Regions from separate parts of the Cerasibacillus sp. genome, predicted to be linked through region 1. Evidence: riboswitches for the same ligand, from Rfam matches in the RefSeq annotation. Region 1 holds a riboswitch; each other region holds the start of a gene.
The links. Region 1 has a riboswitch for S-adenosylmethionine ahead of metK (methionine adenosyltransferase). Riboswitches for the same ligand answer to the same signal wherever they lie in the genome.
Positions count from the first base shown of each region.

Region 2: it holds a riboswitch for S-adenosylmethionine, as region 1 does, so the genes downstream of both, VIG73_RS04265 (AzlC family ABC transporter permease) here and metK (methionine adenosyltransferase) in region 1, are expected to answer to the same signal.
Region 3: it holds a riboswitch for S-adenosylmethionine, as region 1 does, so the genes downstream of both, VIG73_RS00505 (methionine ABC transporter ATP-binding protein) here and metK (methionine adenosyltransferase) in region 1, are expected to answer to the same signal.

Region 1 is NZ_DATBTY010000073.1:267,628-272,619, forward strand. Features, by position in the region: gene VIG73_RS13300 (ABC transporter substrate-binding protein) at 1-264, opposite strand, end outside; gene pckA (phosphoenolpyruvate carboxykinase (ATP)) at 478-2,064, opposite strand; SAM riboswitch class I at 2,252-2,358, shown strand; gene metK (methionine adenosyltransferase) at 2,472-3,668, shown strand; gene VIG73_RS13315 (gamma carbonic anhydrase family protein) at 3,745-4,278, opposite strand; gene VIG73_RS13320 (class I SAM-dependent methyltransferase) at 4,275-4,856, opposite strand; gene VIG73_RS13325 (hypothetical protein) at 4,992-4,992, shown strand, end outside.
Region 2 is NZ_DATBTY010000024.1:74,265-79,256, forward strand. Features, by position in the region: gene VIG73_RS04260 (GNAT family N-acetyltransferase) at 371-1,258, shown strand; SAM riboswitch class I at 1,413-1,512, shown strand; gene VIG73_RS04265 (AzlC family ABC transporter permease) at 1,602-2,318, shown strand; gene VIG73_RS04270 (AzlD domain-containing protein) at 2,315-2,641, shown strand; gene VIG73_RS04275 (DUF2332 domain-containing protein) at 2,656-3,684, shown strand; gene VIG73_RS04280 (glycine betaine uptake BCCT transporter) at 3,767-4,992, opposite strand, start outside.
Region 3 is NZ_DATBTY010000003.1:65,905-70,896, forward strand. Features, by position in the region: gene VIG73_RS00500 (aldehyde dehydrogenase family protein) at 1-1,462, shown strand, start outside; SAM riboswitch class I at 1,604-1,713, shown strand; gene VIG73_RS00505 (methionine ABC transporter ATP-binding protein) at 1,809-2,843, shown strand; gene VIG73_RS00510 (methionine ABC transporter permease) at 2,824-3,486, shown strand; gene VIG73_RS00515 (MetQ/NlpA family ABC transporter substrate-binding protein) at 3,537-4,400, shown strand; gene VIG73_RS00520 (M20 family metallopeptidase) at 4,414-4,992, shown strand, end outside.

The DNA of each region.
Region 1 (4,992 bases):
TTCCGAACCGACAAGAGCAATATCGGCCCCACCCGAAAGAAGCGTTGTCATTGTTTTATCGCCACCCCATGTCGTTTGTAATTGAATATCTAGTCCTTCATCTGAAAAAAATCCTTTTTCGATTGCCACATATTGTGGAGCATAAAAGAGTGAACGGGTGACTTCTGCGAGGTTAAGCTTCGTAAGCGCTTGATCATTTGATTGGCACGAAGAAAGTACAGTTAAAAAGAAAAGTGGCACAGCTATCATAAAAAAATGTCTCATTTTTATTATCCTTTCTAACAAGATATGTCACAAAACAGTTTATGCATGGAAAAAAGATGTGTGAACGCCTAGAAAGATATTTTTTGACAAAGGGATTGTTGATAAGTCATTACACAAATAAAAAAGAGCTCCCCAAAAGCCAAAAAGACTTTTTGGGCAGCTCTTTTCATATTTCATATTATAGTAAAATCCTCTTGGGATGAGGAAGCATAATTAATTAGGGCGATATATTGGACCAGCTTCTACAATATCATCACTTACATGGGCGAATTTTTGGAAGTTCTCATGGAATTTAACGGCTAGTTCTTTTGCAGTTTGATCATAAGCATCCTTATCTTCCCATGTGTTACGCGGGATGAGTACTTCGTCTGGAACGTTCATGATTGTTGTTGGAATGTCTAAGCCGAAAATGTCATCTTTAACTGTATCGACATCGTTCAGTTCACCTTTTAATGCAGCGTGAACCATTGCACGTGTATAGCTAAGATTCATTCGTTTTCCAACACCATATTTTCCACCAGTCCATCCTGTATTAACAAGGAATACTTTTGCTTGATGTTTATCAATTTTATCTCCAAGCATTTTTGCATATGTTACTGGAGCTAGTGGTAAGAATGGCTCTCCAAAGCAAGCTGAAAATGTTGCTTCTGGTTCAGTAATTCCTCTTTCAGTACCAGCTAATTTACTTGTGTAACCACTTAAGAAGTGATACATGGCTTGTTCTTTTGTTAAGCGACTGATTGGCGGTAGAACACCTGAAGCGTCAGCTGTTAAGAAAATAATTGTTTTTGGGTGACCTGCCATACTTGGTTTAGCAATGTTTTCTATATGTTCAATCGGGTATGCGACTCGCGTATTTTCGGTAAATGTAGTATCATCATAATCAGGTTCACGTGTTTCTTTATCAACTACGACGTTTTCTAACACAGATCCATAACGAATGGCATTATAGATCTCTGGCTCTTTTTCTTCGGATAGGTTGATACATTTTGCGTAGCAACCACCTTCGATATTGAAAACACCGTCTGGACTCCAACCGTGTTCATCATCACCGATTAATTGACGGTCTTTGTCAGCAGAAAGGGTTGTTTTTCCAGTCCCAGATAAACCGAAAAATAGAGCAACATCACCATCTTTACCGACATTTGCTGAACAGTGCATTGATAGAACGTCTTTCTGTGGGAGTAAGAAGTTCATCACTGAAAAAATGGACTTTTTAATTTCACCAGCATATTCAGTTCCACCGATTAACACAATACGATGTTTAAATGAAACCAATACAAATGCTTCTGAGTGAGTGCCGTCTACTTCAGGGTCTGCTTTAAATGATGGTGCAGAAATAACGGTGAACTCAGGTTCATGTGTTTTTAATTCCTCTGTTGTTGGACGAATAAATAGTTGTTTAGCAAAAAGATTTTGCCATGCGTACTCATTATATACTTTAATAGGTAATTGATATGATTTATCAGCACCTGCAAATCCATTGAGTGCAAATACTTCATCTTGTTTTTCTAAATAGTTAACGACTTTTTCCAATAGATTTAGAAATGTTGTTTCTTCAATTGGTTTGTTAACTTTGCCCCATTCAACAAGGTTGTCTGAAACGTCATCTTTCACGATGAATTTATCTTTTGGTGAACGCCCTGTATATTTACCAGTTGTTGCTTGAACTGCTCCAGTTGAAGTGAGAATACCTTCTTTGCGCGATACGATCTTTTCAACTAATTTTGGAGTAGAAAGATTATCCTGTAAATTAGGGAGATCTGAAAGACTTCGAATTGATTCTTGCACAATGCTCACGTTTAATTACCTGCCTTTTTATTAATTTAAGTTCATTTTTATTTAAATTATTATTCAACCTGAATAATAGTATAGCACATTTGAATCAATAGTCCATACTAATTAAAAGGATTATTTAAACTTTATATTAAATGTTAAAAAAGTTGACATAAACAAGGTGTTTCGCTACTATATTTTTGAACGGATACTCTTATTCAGAGTCGGTGGAGGGACAGGCCCTATGAAACCCAGCAACCATCACATAGTGAAAAGGTGCTAACCTGATGCAAGGGCATTGACCTTGAACAATAAGAGCGAAAGGCCACGTTATCCTTTCCTCACTATAAGGAAAGGATTTTCTTATTTATAGTGATATTTTGCGAGAATTGGAGTTCCGTACCATTTATATAAAGGGAGAATAAATCTCAATGAAGAAAAACCGTCGATTATTTACGTCAGAATCCGTAACAGAAGGCCATCCTGATAAAATTAGTGATCAAATATCAGATGCAATTTTAGATGAAATTCTGAAAAAAGATCCCAACGCAAGAGTAGCCTGTGAAACGATTGTTACGACTGGCATGGTTCTCGTTGCAGGGGAAATTACGACAGAGACATATGTCGATATTCCACAAGTTGTCAGACGTACCATTCGTGAAATTGGTTATACACGTGCTAAATATGGATTTGACGCTGACACATGTGCTGTTTTAACAGCGATTGATGAACAATCTCCTGACATTGCAAGTGGAGTTGATGAATCTTTAGAAGTTCGTGAAGGACAAGATTCAGACCGAAATTTAGATTTAATCGGAGCGGGAGACCAAGGTTTAATGTTTGGGTATGCATGTGATGAAACGGAAGAACTTATGCCTTTACCTATTTCGTTAGCTCATCAATTGGCAAAGCGTTTATCTGATGTACGTAAAGAAAAAATTGTTGATTATTTACGTCCAGATGGAAAAACCCAAGTTACGATTGAGTATGATGAAAATGACCAACCTATTCGAGTAGATACAATCGTTATATCTACTCAACATCATGAAGCAGTCACAAGAGAACAAATAGAACGTGATTTACATGAGCATGTTATTCGACCGATTGTTCCTGAACATTTACTAGATGAACAAACGAAATATTTTATCAACCCGACTGGTCGATTTGTTATTGGTGGTCCACAAGGAGATGCTGGCTTAACCGGAAGAAAAATCATTGTTGACACTTACGGTGGCTATGCGCGACACGGTGGAGGAGCATTTAGTGGAAAAGATGCAACTAAAGTAGACCGTTCAGCTTCTTATGCAGCGAGATATGTTGCTAAAAATATTGTTGCGGCTGGGCTTGCTAAATCATGTGAGGTTCAAATTGCTTATGCAATTGGTGTGGCAGAACCTGTATCTATTTCTGTTAATACATTTGGTACGGGAGAGGTCAGTGAAGAGAAACTCGTTGAAGCTGTTCGTGAAATATTTGATTTACGTCCCGCTGGCATCATCCAAATGCTTGACTTACAACGCCCGATTTTTAAAGATACAGCTGCATATGGTCATTTTGGCAGAACAGATGTCCAATTCCCTTGGGAGAAGATAGATAGGATAGAAGAACTGAAATCTTTTGTTATGTAGTATAAATATCACTGAATGATAATGAAACATATAAAAGGGCGGGTCGTGTAAAAGTGATCCGCCTTTTTTGTAAGAATCATATATTATTTTCTTTTGCTAAATTAGTGGACTCGCGATAGTACTTTCCTTTCTCTACATAAGATTCTCGAATACGTTTCATCTCCTCCAAATCTTTGTCAGTTAATTTCCGAATCACTTTAGCAGGACTTCCAAATGCCAACGTATATGGAGGAATCTTTTTACCAGGAGGAACGAGACTACCTGCACCTATAAAAGCATTCTCCCCGATTTCAGCTCCATCCAAAATAATAGATCCCATTCCGATAAGTGCATTTTTTCGAACAATACCGGAATGTAAGGTAACTTGATGCCCGATAGTGACATCATCTTCTACAATAACTGGAAGATTGGGACTCTGATGAATCATCGTTAAATCTTGGACGCTGACTCGTTTACCGATTTTCGTCGATGCGACATCACCGCGAATGACTGTTTTAAACCAAATGGTAGATTCTTCACCTATTTCAACATCACCGATAATCACTGCGTCTTTAGCAACAAAAGAACTGTCATGAATTTTTGGCTTATGATTTTTATATGAATGTATCATCTGTTTCTATCTCCTTTCTTTTGAATCGCAATAATAAATGGTGGTTTATTTTTTTGATTAATAAATCCATATTTTAGAACATGAACATCTTTTTGGTCGAGTTTCGTGACATAGTTTAGAAGCCCTTCTTTCTCTAACTCTCCGCCATCATGTCCGTGATAAACGACTAAAACGATAATACCTCCAGGTCGAATGAATTGTAATAGTGATTGTATGGCTGCTATTGTCGATTCTTTTTTTGTTATGATTTGTTTATTACTTCGGGGGAGGTACCCAAGATTAAATATGGCTCCACCTAAATTTTCACGTTTGTCTTCATCTATGTATTGCTCGAAATTGGCATGACTATCTTTAATAAGTGTTACATTTTGCCGTGAATGTTTTTCAAGTAATTGTCTCGTATTATTAATCGCTAATTCTTGTATATCAAAGGCAATAACTCGACCCGATTCACCAACTAATCGACTTAGATACAATGTATCATGGCCATTTCCGCAAGTTGCATCAATAACAGTTTCCCCTTCATCAATTACTTGCTCCATTAAAAAATGTGAAAAGTCAATAACTCCCATAACCATTTTTTGTACCCCTTTATTATGCATTTCTATATGTTAGTGTAGCATGTCTAAATAAAAACAAAAAACATTTGCGTTGTTTGGTATAATTAGTGTACTATTAAGCTGGTACACTTAAATGTAAAGGAGTTGATGTTTT
Region 2 (4,992 bases), on a different contig from region 1:
CACCCTTTAGCCTGCCTAGCGAATAGAGTGGTTATTTAACACTTGATAGCGAGTCGCCCCCTTGAAGGGCTATGACACGCTAGGCCGTTCCATGTTCCCGCATGGAGCGGTCTTTTATTATATTATGAATTTTTATCTACAGTATACCTTATTTGAGTTATAAAATAAATATAAAGAAGAGTTAACCTAAATGCAATTATTGTTTTATTGCCTGTTTACTGTATAATTTTTACTAGACATCGTTTGCAGAGATACTCTATAAATATTTATAGTAAGATGCTTGTCTACATCATGATCGGTATTGAATTAACGAATATGATTTTGATAAATAACATGAAATTTATGGAATCGCAATTAATGGAGGAGTCAAATGTATAAACCTTACGATCGTAGCCAGTTACAAAATGTGATTAATCTAATTGTTGGTTGTAATAACTCTGAATCTTATCAAGTTGGCTTTGTTGGCGATGGGTATGAAGAGGTTAGAGAAACGTTATTATATGATTTTTCGGATTTACCATTAGAAGAATCGATTTATACGTATGAAGAAGATGATGTTTTTACATGTTTTGCTTTTGATATTAGCACTCGCGATAAATATGTTGAGGTTTGGGGACCTTTTTTAGATAAACATATAGGCCTTGATAAAGTATATAACCTATGGGTGTATGCGATGGAACATCTCCACCCTTTAAAATTAAATTACAATTTTTTCATTGGAGCACATAACCAGCTAGCGATAAACTTTTTGGAGGATTATGTAAAGGCGGATCGGATTAGGCAGCATGATAACTTAGAATTCAAAATAAGTAACCGCTCTTTTTCAAATATACGATTACCAAATAATGTTCAAGTGATAAAAGTAGAGACATTGTCTCAAAATTATTATACGGCTTTAGTCAATCTTCATCACCGTTATTTTCCGGGTACGTATTATTCTATTGATGATATATTAGAGCGAATAAATCGAGAAAATAACTTATATCTACTGATTAAGAATCATCAATTAGCTGGTTATGCCTATCTTGAAAAGTCTACAACCGATAAACATGTTTCTCTAGAATATATTGCAATTGATGGGGCATTTCAAGGGCAAGGTTTGTCAAAGTTACTATTTGCATCGATTGTAAAAGAGACTGAACAAGATGAGTTTTCTCACATTCAGCTTTGTGTCGATGAAAATAACCAACGCGCGCTGAATCTGTATGAATCACTAGGGTTTTTTTTAGCAAGTTCATATATACATTACAAATTATAGTATGAGTTAAATGTTTGTGGGGTTATAATTAAAGTATTGATTGGGAAGCAAACAGATGGGAGAAGCTCCCGTAAATACTAGACAGACTCCAAATTATAGACTAATTTGACTATCCTTAATTTTAAGGATAAAATAAAAAGAATATTCTAATCCGTTCTTATCAAGAGAGGTGGAGGGACTGGCCCAGAGAAACCTCGGCAACAGCGTTTAAGCGATGTGCCAATTCCAGATACGTTAATCGTAGAAGATAAGAAGAGCAAGCAACAAGACAGGCATTCGTCTACCTCTTCTTATAATGAGAAGAGGTTTTTTATCTATAAAAGAGAAAAATAGGGGGATTTACATGCAACAAGAAGCAGTTAGCTATCAAAGTAAAAACGCTTTTATCCAAGGAGTAAAAGACTGTATTCCGACTTTACTCGGCTATTTAAGTATTGGTTTTGCTTTCGGTGTCGTTGGCACAGTAACAGGACTTAGTTTACTAGAAGTAGCGTTAGTTGCTATCTTTATTTATGCTGGTGCAGCACAATTTATTTTATGCGCTTTATTAGTGACAAACACGCCAGCATTATCTATTGTTTTTACTGTTTTTGTTGTCAATCTGCGCCACTTTTTAATGAGCTTATCAATTGCTCCTTATGTCACGAGATATTCGACATTACGAAATATTGGGTTCGGTACATTGTTGACTGACGAAACGTTTGGTGTTGCTGTTACCGAAGCGATGAAAAGTAAAAAAATTTATGGTAGATGGCTAGATGGTTTAAATGTTACCGCATATGTGTCATGGATCATCGCTTGTGTAGCGGGCGGTTATTTTGGACATTGGATTACCGATGTGGAGAAATGGGGGTTAGACTTTGCGCTGGTCGCGATGTTTATCGCCTTACTCGTTTTACAGTTATCTGAAACAAATAAATCAAAGTTAAATATGTACTTAAAACTCATCATTATCATGTTCATAACGGTTTATATTCTATTAAATTTTTTTTCAACGCATATAACCGTTCTCATAGCAACTCTATTTGTCGCGACGTTAGGAGTGTGGATGGATAAATGACAATTAATTCCTATTTGTTTTGGATTATTATTGGCAGTGGCCTTGTGACATGGCTACCGCGCATTATTCCGTTTCTTTTTGTAAAAAATATTCAATTACCTAAAGTAATCTTAAAATGGTTAACGTTTGTGCCAGTATGTATATTAAGTGCGCTTGTATTTACAAATCTGTTTGAACAAGGGGATAGTAGGGCAGTTACATTTAATCTTCCGTATGTATTTGCTTTTATTCCAACCGTTCTGATAGCCGTTTGGACAAAAAGTTTATTTTTAACAGTGGCATTAGGTGTTGTGAGTATGGCAGTGATTCGTTTCATTTTTTAAAATAAGGGGTGTTTATATTGGGTAAATCTTCTATATCTAAGTGGTTTAAAAAATTTGCCGCAAATGAATGTAAAGGGTCAAGCCCGTTGTATGATTTTTTGTCTAGAAAAATAGCAAAAGATGATGACATCCTTGAATTATGTATGCATGCGAGAAAAGGGCAACCAATCCCTAATTTACTATTCGGTGCTGTCCATTATTTATTGCTAAAAGGGAGTAACCATTCATTAAAGGAATATTATGTGAGTATTGTACAGGAGCCTAAAGCAAAAGAAGAATCTTTTCTTCCTTTCAAGGACTTTTGTCGAACTTATCGAGATGAAATGATTTCGATTTTATCCACTAAACTGGTTCAGACGAATGAGGTGAGGCGTTCTGGTTATCTGTATCCAAGTTTTTGTTACATCTATAACATTGTAAAAAGGCCATTATCCTTAATAGAAATTGGGACGAGTGCAGGTCTTCAACTTCTATGGGATCAGTACAGTTATTCATATGGGAATCCTCAAGTGTATGGGAATCAATCGTCAGATGTACATATTACATCAACGATTAAAGGGGAAAATATGCCGCATTTATTAGAAGAAAGTCCACCGGTTAAAACGAAAGTTGGGCTCGATCTGCATGTGAGTCGCTTGGATCATCCGGAAGATTATTTATGGCTAAAAGCGCTTATTTGGCCGGAGCACCAGGAAAGACGTCAATTATTTGAACAGGCAGCAAAGACATTTATAGAAAATCCCGTCAAACTGATAGAGGGTGATGGTATAGCATTGTTAGAAGCGATTGCTATGGAAATGCCGAAAGACACTGCGATATGTATATTTCATACCCATGTCGCTAATCAGATTCCAAATGATCAGAAACTAAAACTGATCGAAAAAATTAAACATATTGGGAAAAGAAGAGACATATTTCATCTGTATAATAATATGTGGGATACGAAGCTTCATCTCGATTATATACTTAAAGGAATGGAGTATCATAAAACAATTGGAGAAACGGACGGCCATGGTAGTTGGTTTAGTTGGGAGTTAGATTAGAACTTTGATAGTTATATAATTACGGAATAAAAATGAAGCATCAACATCCAATCGGAAAAATTGGGATGTTGATGCTCTTTTCTTATGTTTTTACCTTTTTCGGTTGATGACTATATCTTACCTTTTCAATTTTTCGTTTTTCCTTAGCGAGTGATTTAGATAAGGAAACCATCATTAAAATCATGATGACTGAAAAAGGTAGGGCGGCAATAATTAAGGCGTTTTGCAAGGCTTGTAGTCCACCACTGTACAATAAAATCGCTGCCATAGAGGCAAGAATGATACCCCAAGTGATTTTGACATAGTTTGGTGGTGTTAGTGAACCATAAGTTGTTTGCATACCTAAAACAAATGTTGCTGAATCGGCAGACGTTATAAAGAATGTCCCGATTAATAGTACCGCAACAATTGATAGGATGGTGGAGAACGGTAAGTGCTCAAAAACAGCAAATAACACTTCTTCAGTGGCAAATTGGGTTAAGTCCGTTAGACCCGTTTGCTGTACTGAGATGGCTGTACTTCCGAAAGCTGTAAACCAAATAAAACTTACAATGGTAGGCAATAATAAAACACCGACTAAAAATTCGCGTATCGTTCGCCCTTTTGAGACGCGAGCAATAAAGACACCGACAAATGGTGTCCATGAAATCCACCAAGCCCAATAAAAGATGGTCCATCCATTAATCCATTCGCGTTGATCCGCCTGTAATGGTGCAATTCGAAAACTCATTTGAATAATATTTTGTATGTAAGCACCTAATGTATCTGTAAAGAAATTTAGTATAAACAACGTTGGTCCTATTAAGAACACTAACAATAGTAGAATAAAGGCTAGAATCATATTAATATTACTTAAATACTTAATTCCTTTCCCTAAACCAGACCAGGCAGATAGGATAAATAAACAAGTCACGATTGCGATAATAACGAGTTGCATCGTAAAGTTATTCGGAATACCAGCTAAGAATGATAGGCCACCATTTATTTGTGCCGCACCAAATCCTAGTGTTGTTGCCACTCCAATAACAGTCGTTGTCACAGCAATAATATCAATAACGTTTGCGACTTTATTATTCTTCCCTAGTATTGGGCTCAATGTTGCACTAATGAGACCGGGTTGGTTTTTACGGAAATTAAAATAGGCGAGGGACAGTCCAACAAGTGCATAGATTGCCCAAGCATGTATACCCCAGTGGAAAAAGGAAAAGCGCATGGATTCTTTTAAGGCAGGATCTGTACCTGCTTCTGAAAGCGGAGGTTGACTAGCATAATGATAAAGGGGTTCAGCAGCTCCCCAGAAGACTAAAC
Region 3 (4,992 bases), on a different contig from region 1:
TCCAAGGCTTCAGGACTTTCTAAAAGGCGTTAAAAAGCTTTATATCAATGGAAAGTTCGTAGATTCTGTTTCAGGAAAGACATTTAAGTCATATAATCCAGCAACAGGGGACGAGATTGCTGAAGTGGCTGAAGCAGGTACAGAAGACGTTGATCTAGCGGTTAAGGCAGCAAGGGAAGCTTTCGACAACGGTCCCTGGTCAACGATGGGGACGGCCGAAAGAAGTCGCATTATTTATAAACTCGCTGACTTAATGGAAGAGCATAAACTTGAGCTCGCCCAACTAGAAACACTAGATAACGGAAAACCAATTCGCGAAACAATGAATGCGGATGTTCCTCTATCCATTGAACATTTCCGTTATTATGCAGGATGGGCGACTAAAATTGTCGGTCAAACCATTCCTGTACAAGGGAATTATTTTAACTATACTCGGCATGAGCCAGTTGGAGTTATTGGGTCTATTATTCCTTGGAACTTCCCACTAATGATGGCAGCATGGAAACTTGGTGCATCACTTGCTACAGGATGTACAGTTGTTATGAAACCGGCGATGAATACACCACTATCTGTCTTATATTTAGCAAAATTGGCAAGAGAAGCAGGCTTCCCTGATGGGGTCATTAATATTCTTCCTGGTAGTGGACGTTCTGTTGGACAAGCACTTGTTGATCATCCACAAGTGAATAAGATTGCCTTTACGGGATCAACACCTGTTGGTAAATCCATTATGAAATCAGCAGCAGACACAATGAAACGTGTCACACTGGAATTAGGTGGAAAATCACCAAATATTATTCTACCTGATGCTGATTTATCAAAAGCAATCCCTGGTGCTCTTCAAGGTATTATGTTCAACCAAGGACAAGTATGTAGTGCAGGAAGCCGTATTTTCATTCAAAAAGATATGTACGACAATGTCTTAGCTGAATTAGAAAACCATGCCAAACAAATTAAGCAAGGTAATGGTTTAGATAAAGAAACGACAATGGGACCATTAATTTCTGCACAACAACAAAAAACAGTCACAGACTATATTGAAAAAGGACTCCAAGAAGGAGCAGAGTTAGTAACTGGTGGGCATATCCCATTTGAAAATGGTTATTTCGTTGCACCAACAATTTTCGCTAACGTTGATAATAAAATGACGATAGCCCAAGAGGAAATATTTGGACCGGTTGTAGCTGCTATTCCTTTTGATAATATGGACGATTTAGTTGTTAAAGCGAATGACTCAGATTTCGGTTTAGCTGCAGGAATTTGGACAGAGAATTTACGCGATGCCCATTACCTAGCACACAACTTAAAGGCCGGGACAGTCTGGATTAACACATATACTGCTTTTGATGCTGCGGCACCATTTGGTGGATACAAACAATCTGGAATCGGACGTGAAATGGGTAGTTACGCTTTAGATAACTATACGGAAGTTAAATCTGTATGGGTGAATTTAGATAAATAAGTTTTAAGAGGAGGCTTTTCCTCCTCTTTTTATTTAATTGACTTGTCTCAATCATTTTATTTTACAAAAGACCTTGACTTTCTATTCTTTTCGGCTTAGACTAGCATATAAATCTTTTTATAAAATTAAATACTTGATCATTTCTTATCAAGAGAGATTGAGGGACAGGCCCGATGACATCTCGGCAGCAGATTCTATTTAAGAAAACTGTGCCAATTCCTGCAAATACGTTCGTATTTGAAAGATGAGAAGAATGATTCTTTTACTAGAATCCCTCTTTTCTTACTTGATAAGAAAAGGGGGATTTTTAATTAACAACATGAATGAACGTAAGGGGGACCTGTTGATGATTGAGTTTAGAAATGTATCTAAGACATTTACATCTGGTAAACGGAAAGTACATGCCGTAAACGATGTATCACTGACCGTTGAAGAAGGTGATATCTTCGGCATTATCGGATTCAGTGGAGCAGGAAAGAGTACGTTATTACGGCTCGTTAATATGTTAGAGCGTCCGTCTTCTGGATCTGTCCATATTCAAGGGGTTGATATTTCGAAGTTATCGCAAAGAGAATTACGACAACGCCGGCAAAATATCGGTATGATCTTTCAAAACTTTAATTTGTTCAATGCACGGACAGTTGCTGGGAATGTGGCTTATCCATTGAAGCTAGTGGGTACGCCAAAACAGGAGCGCGAAAAACGCGTGATGGAACTACTCCGTTTTGTCGGACTAGAAGATAAAGCGAAAGACTTTCCAGATCAATTATCAGGGGGACAAAAGCAGCGTGTCGGCATTGCACGTGCTCTCGCTAATTCACCGGATATACTCATTTGTGATGAGGCGACATCAGCACTTGATCCCGATACGACCGCTGACATTTTAAAATTATTAAAAAACGTTAACCGCGACCTTGGAATCACGATTTTACTCATTACACATGAAATGAACGTTATTCAGCAAATTTGTAATAAAGTAGCGGTGATGGAGAAGGGGGAAGTGATTGAAACAGGGGATGTGTTTGAGACCTTTACTAATCCGAAGCATCCTACGACAAAGCGCTTTGTTCAATCTGTACAACAAGATTTACCATCGAAACATATTTTAGAAAAATGGCAGTCAAATGGTGGAGAAACTCTATATCGAATAATTTTCAAAGGAGACATTACAAACGAACCGATTCTATCAACAGTTACAAGGAAACATGGTGTTGATTTCAATATTGTTTATGGATCTGTTCGAGAATTACAGGATAAATTATTCGGTAATTTATTGATTTCATTTACTGGAAATAAAGAAGCCATTAACCAAGTCTTACAAGAATTAGAAGAACTCGTTGACATCAAGGAGGTTACAAAAGATGAAAGTGGATTGGTCTAGTTTTTGGCCACAAATCGTTGAAGCAACTGGACAGACGATTACGATGGTCGTTATGACACTCATTTTTGGGTCAATTATTGGCATTACGGTTGGACTCTTACTATTTGTAACGAGGGAAAACAATATTTTAGAAAATAAGCTTGTTTTTCAAGTATTAAACATCATTATTAATATCATTCGCCCGATCCCGTTTATTATTTTCATTGTCGCGATTTCACAGTTAACACGGCTTGTTGTCGGGACGACGATTGGAACAGTGGCAGCAATTTTTCCAATGACGATTGTAGCTAGTTTTACGATTGCCAGAGTCGTAGAAAATAACCTCGTTAGTATTGACCCTGGCGTGATTGAAGCAGCACAAGCGATGGGGGCAAGTCCATTACGAATCATATTTACTGTGTTAATTCCAGAGGCATTAGGGCCACTCATTTTAGGGCTAACCTTTGTTTCTGTTGGTTTGATTGATTTCTCAGCAGTAGCAGGAACTGTCGGTGGCGGGGGACTAGGTCATATTGCCATGACTTATGGTTACCAACGATTTGACGGGACAGTCATGCTTGTTACTGTCTTAATCCTAATTGTCATGGTTCAGTTGGCCCAATGGATTGGAAACACTTTATCTAAACTTGTTATGCGACGTTAATTATCGGAAAACACACTAAAAAAACATAAAAACAAAGGGAGCGTATCAACATGAGAAAGTTTTTAGTCTTTTTATCAATGATTGCTGTATTATTTTTAGTAGCCTGCTCAGGAGATGACAATGCAGGGGATTCAGGAGACAAAGTGAAAGTGAAAATCGGGGTTAATGGTGCAGATGGTGAACTTTGGCCGATTTTAAAAGAAAAAGCAGCCAAAGAGAACATTGAAATTGAATTAATCGAATTTCAAGATTACACACTCCCGAACAATGCGTTAGCACAAGGGGATCTTGATATGAATGCTTTTCAACATATTGCATTTCTTGGGCAGTATGTCAAAGAAAGTGGCGAAGATATTGTACCCATCGGATCAACGATGTTAGCACCGATGGGATTATATTCCGAAAAAATCAAAGACGTGTCAGAGCTACAAAAAGGAGATAAAATCGCCATTCCAGATGATCCATCAAATCAAGCGCGGGCACTTCGTCTTCTTGAAGGAGCCGATTTAATTACATTAGCCGATGATTTCGGTATGTTTGGTGACCCGTCACAAGTCGTTGACAATCCATTAAACTTGGAGATTATTCCAATGACAGCCCAACAAACACCACGTGTCTTACCTGATGTCGCAGGCTCAATCATTAATAATGGAATAGCTGGTCAAGCTGGCTTCTCACCAAATGAGGATCCAATCTTAAAAGAAGAAGTAACAGATGATAGTACACATCCATATGTTAACGTGCTTGCTGTTCGTAGTGAAGATAAAAACAATGAAACCTATTTACGTCTCGTAGAATTATATCAAGATGCAGATGTTGAAGAAGCGATTAAAAAAGATACAAATGATGGGGCTTTCCTTGTCAAATTAACATCGGAACAATTGGAAAAAGTCTTTGAAGACATGAAAAAATAAGGGGGATTTATATATGAGTATTGTTCAAGGCCAAGTGGAAAAGATTATTGCATCTGTTGAAACACATAAAGATAAATATATTAAAACGAGTCAAGTAATCCATGCACGTCCTGAAATCGGTAATGAGGAATACTTTGCTTGTGAAACACATACGAAGCTTTTACAAGATGCTGGGTTTACTGTAACGATAGGGGTAGCTGGTCATGAAACAGCTTTTTATGCAGAGAAAGGAAGTGAAAAAGAGGGCCCGACAATTGCCTTTCTTGCTGAATATGATGCACTTCCAGGCATTGGACATGCTTGCGGTCATAATATTATTGGAACGACAAGTGTAGCTGCTGGGATTGCCTTAGCTGAAGTAGTTGAGAATACAGGAGGTAAAGTCGTTGTTCTCGGTACACCTGCTGAAGAAGGTGGTCCAAATGGCAGTGCGAAAGGAAGCTTTGTTAAGCATGGTTTTCTAAAAGACATCGATGCTGCATTAATGCTTCATCCAGCTGGAAAAACAGGTATTACCGGTGAATCATTAGCGGTTGATCCATTAGATTTCCATTTTTATGGAAAAGCCGCTCATGCATCTGGAGCACCGGAA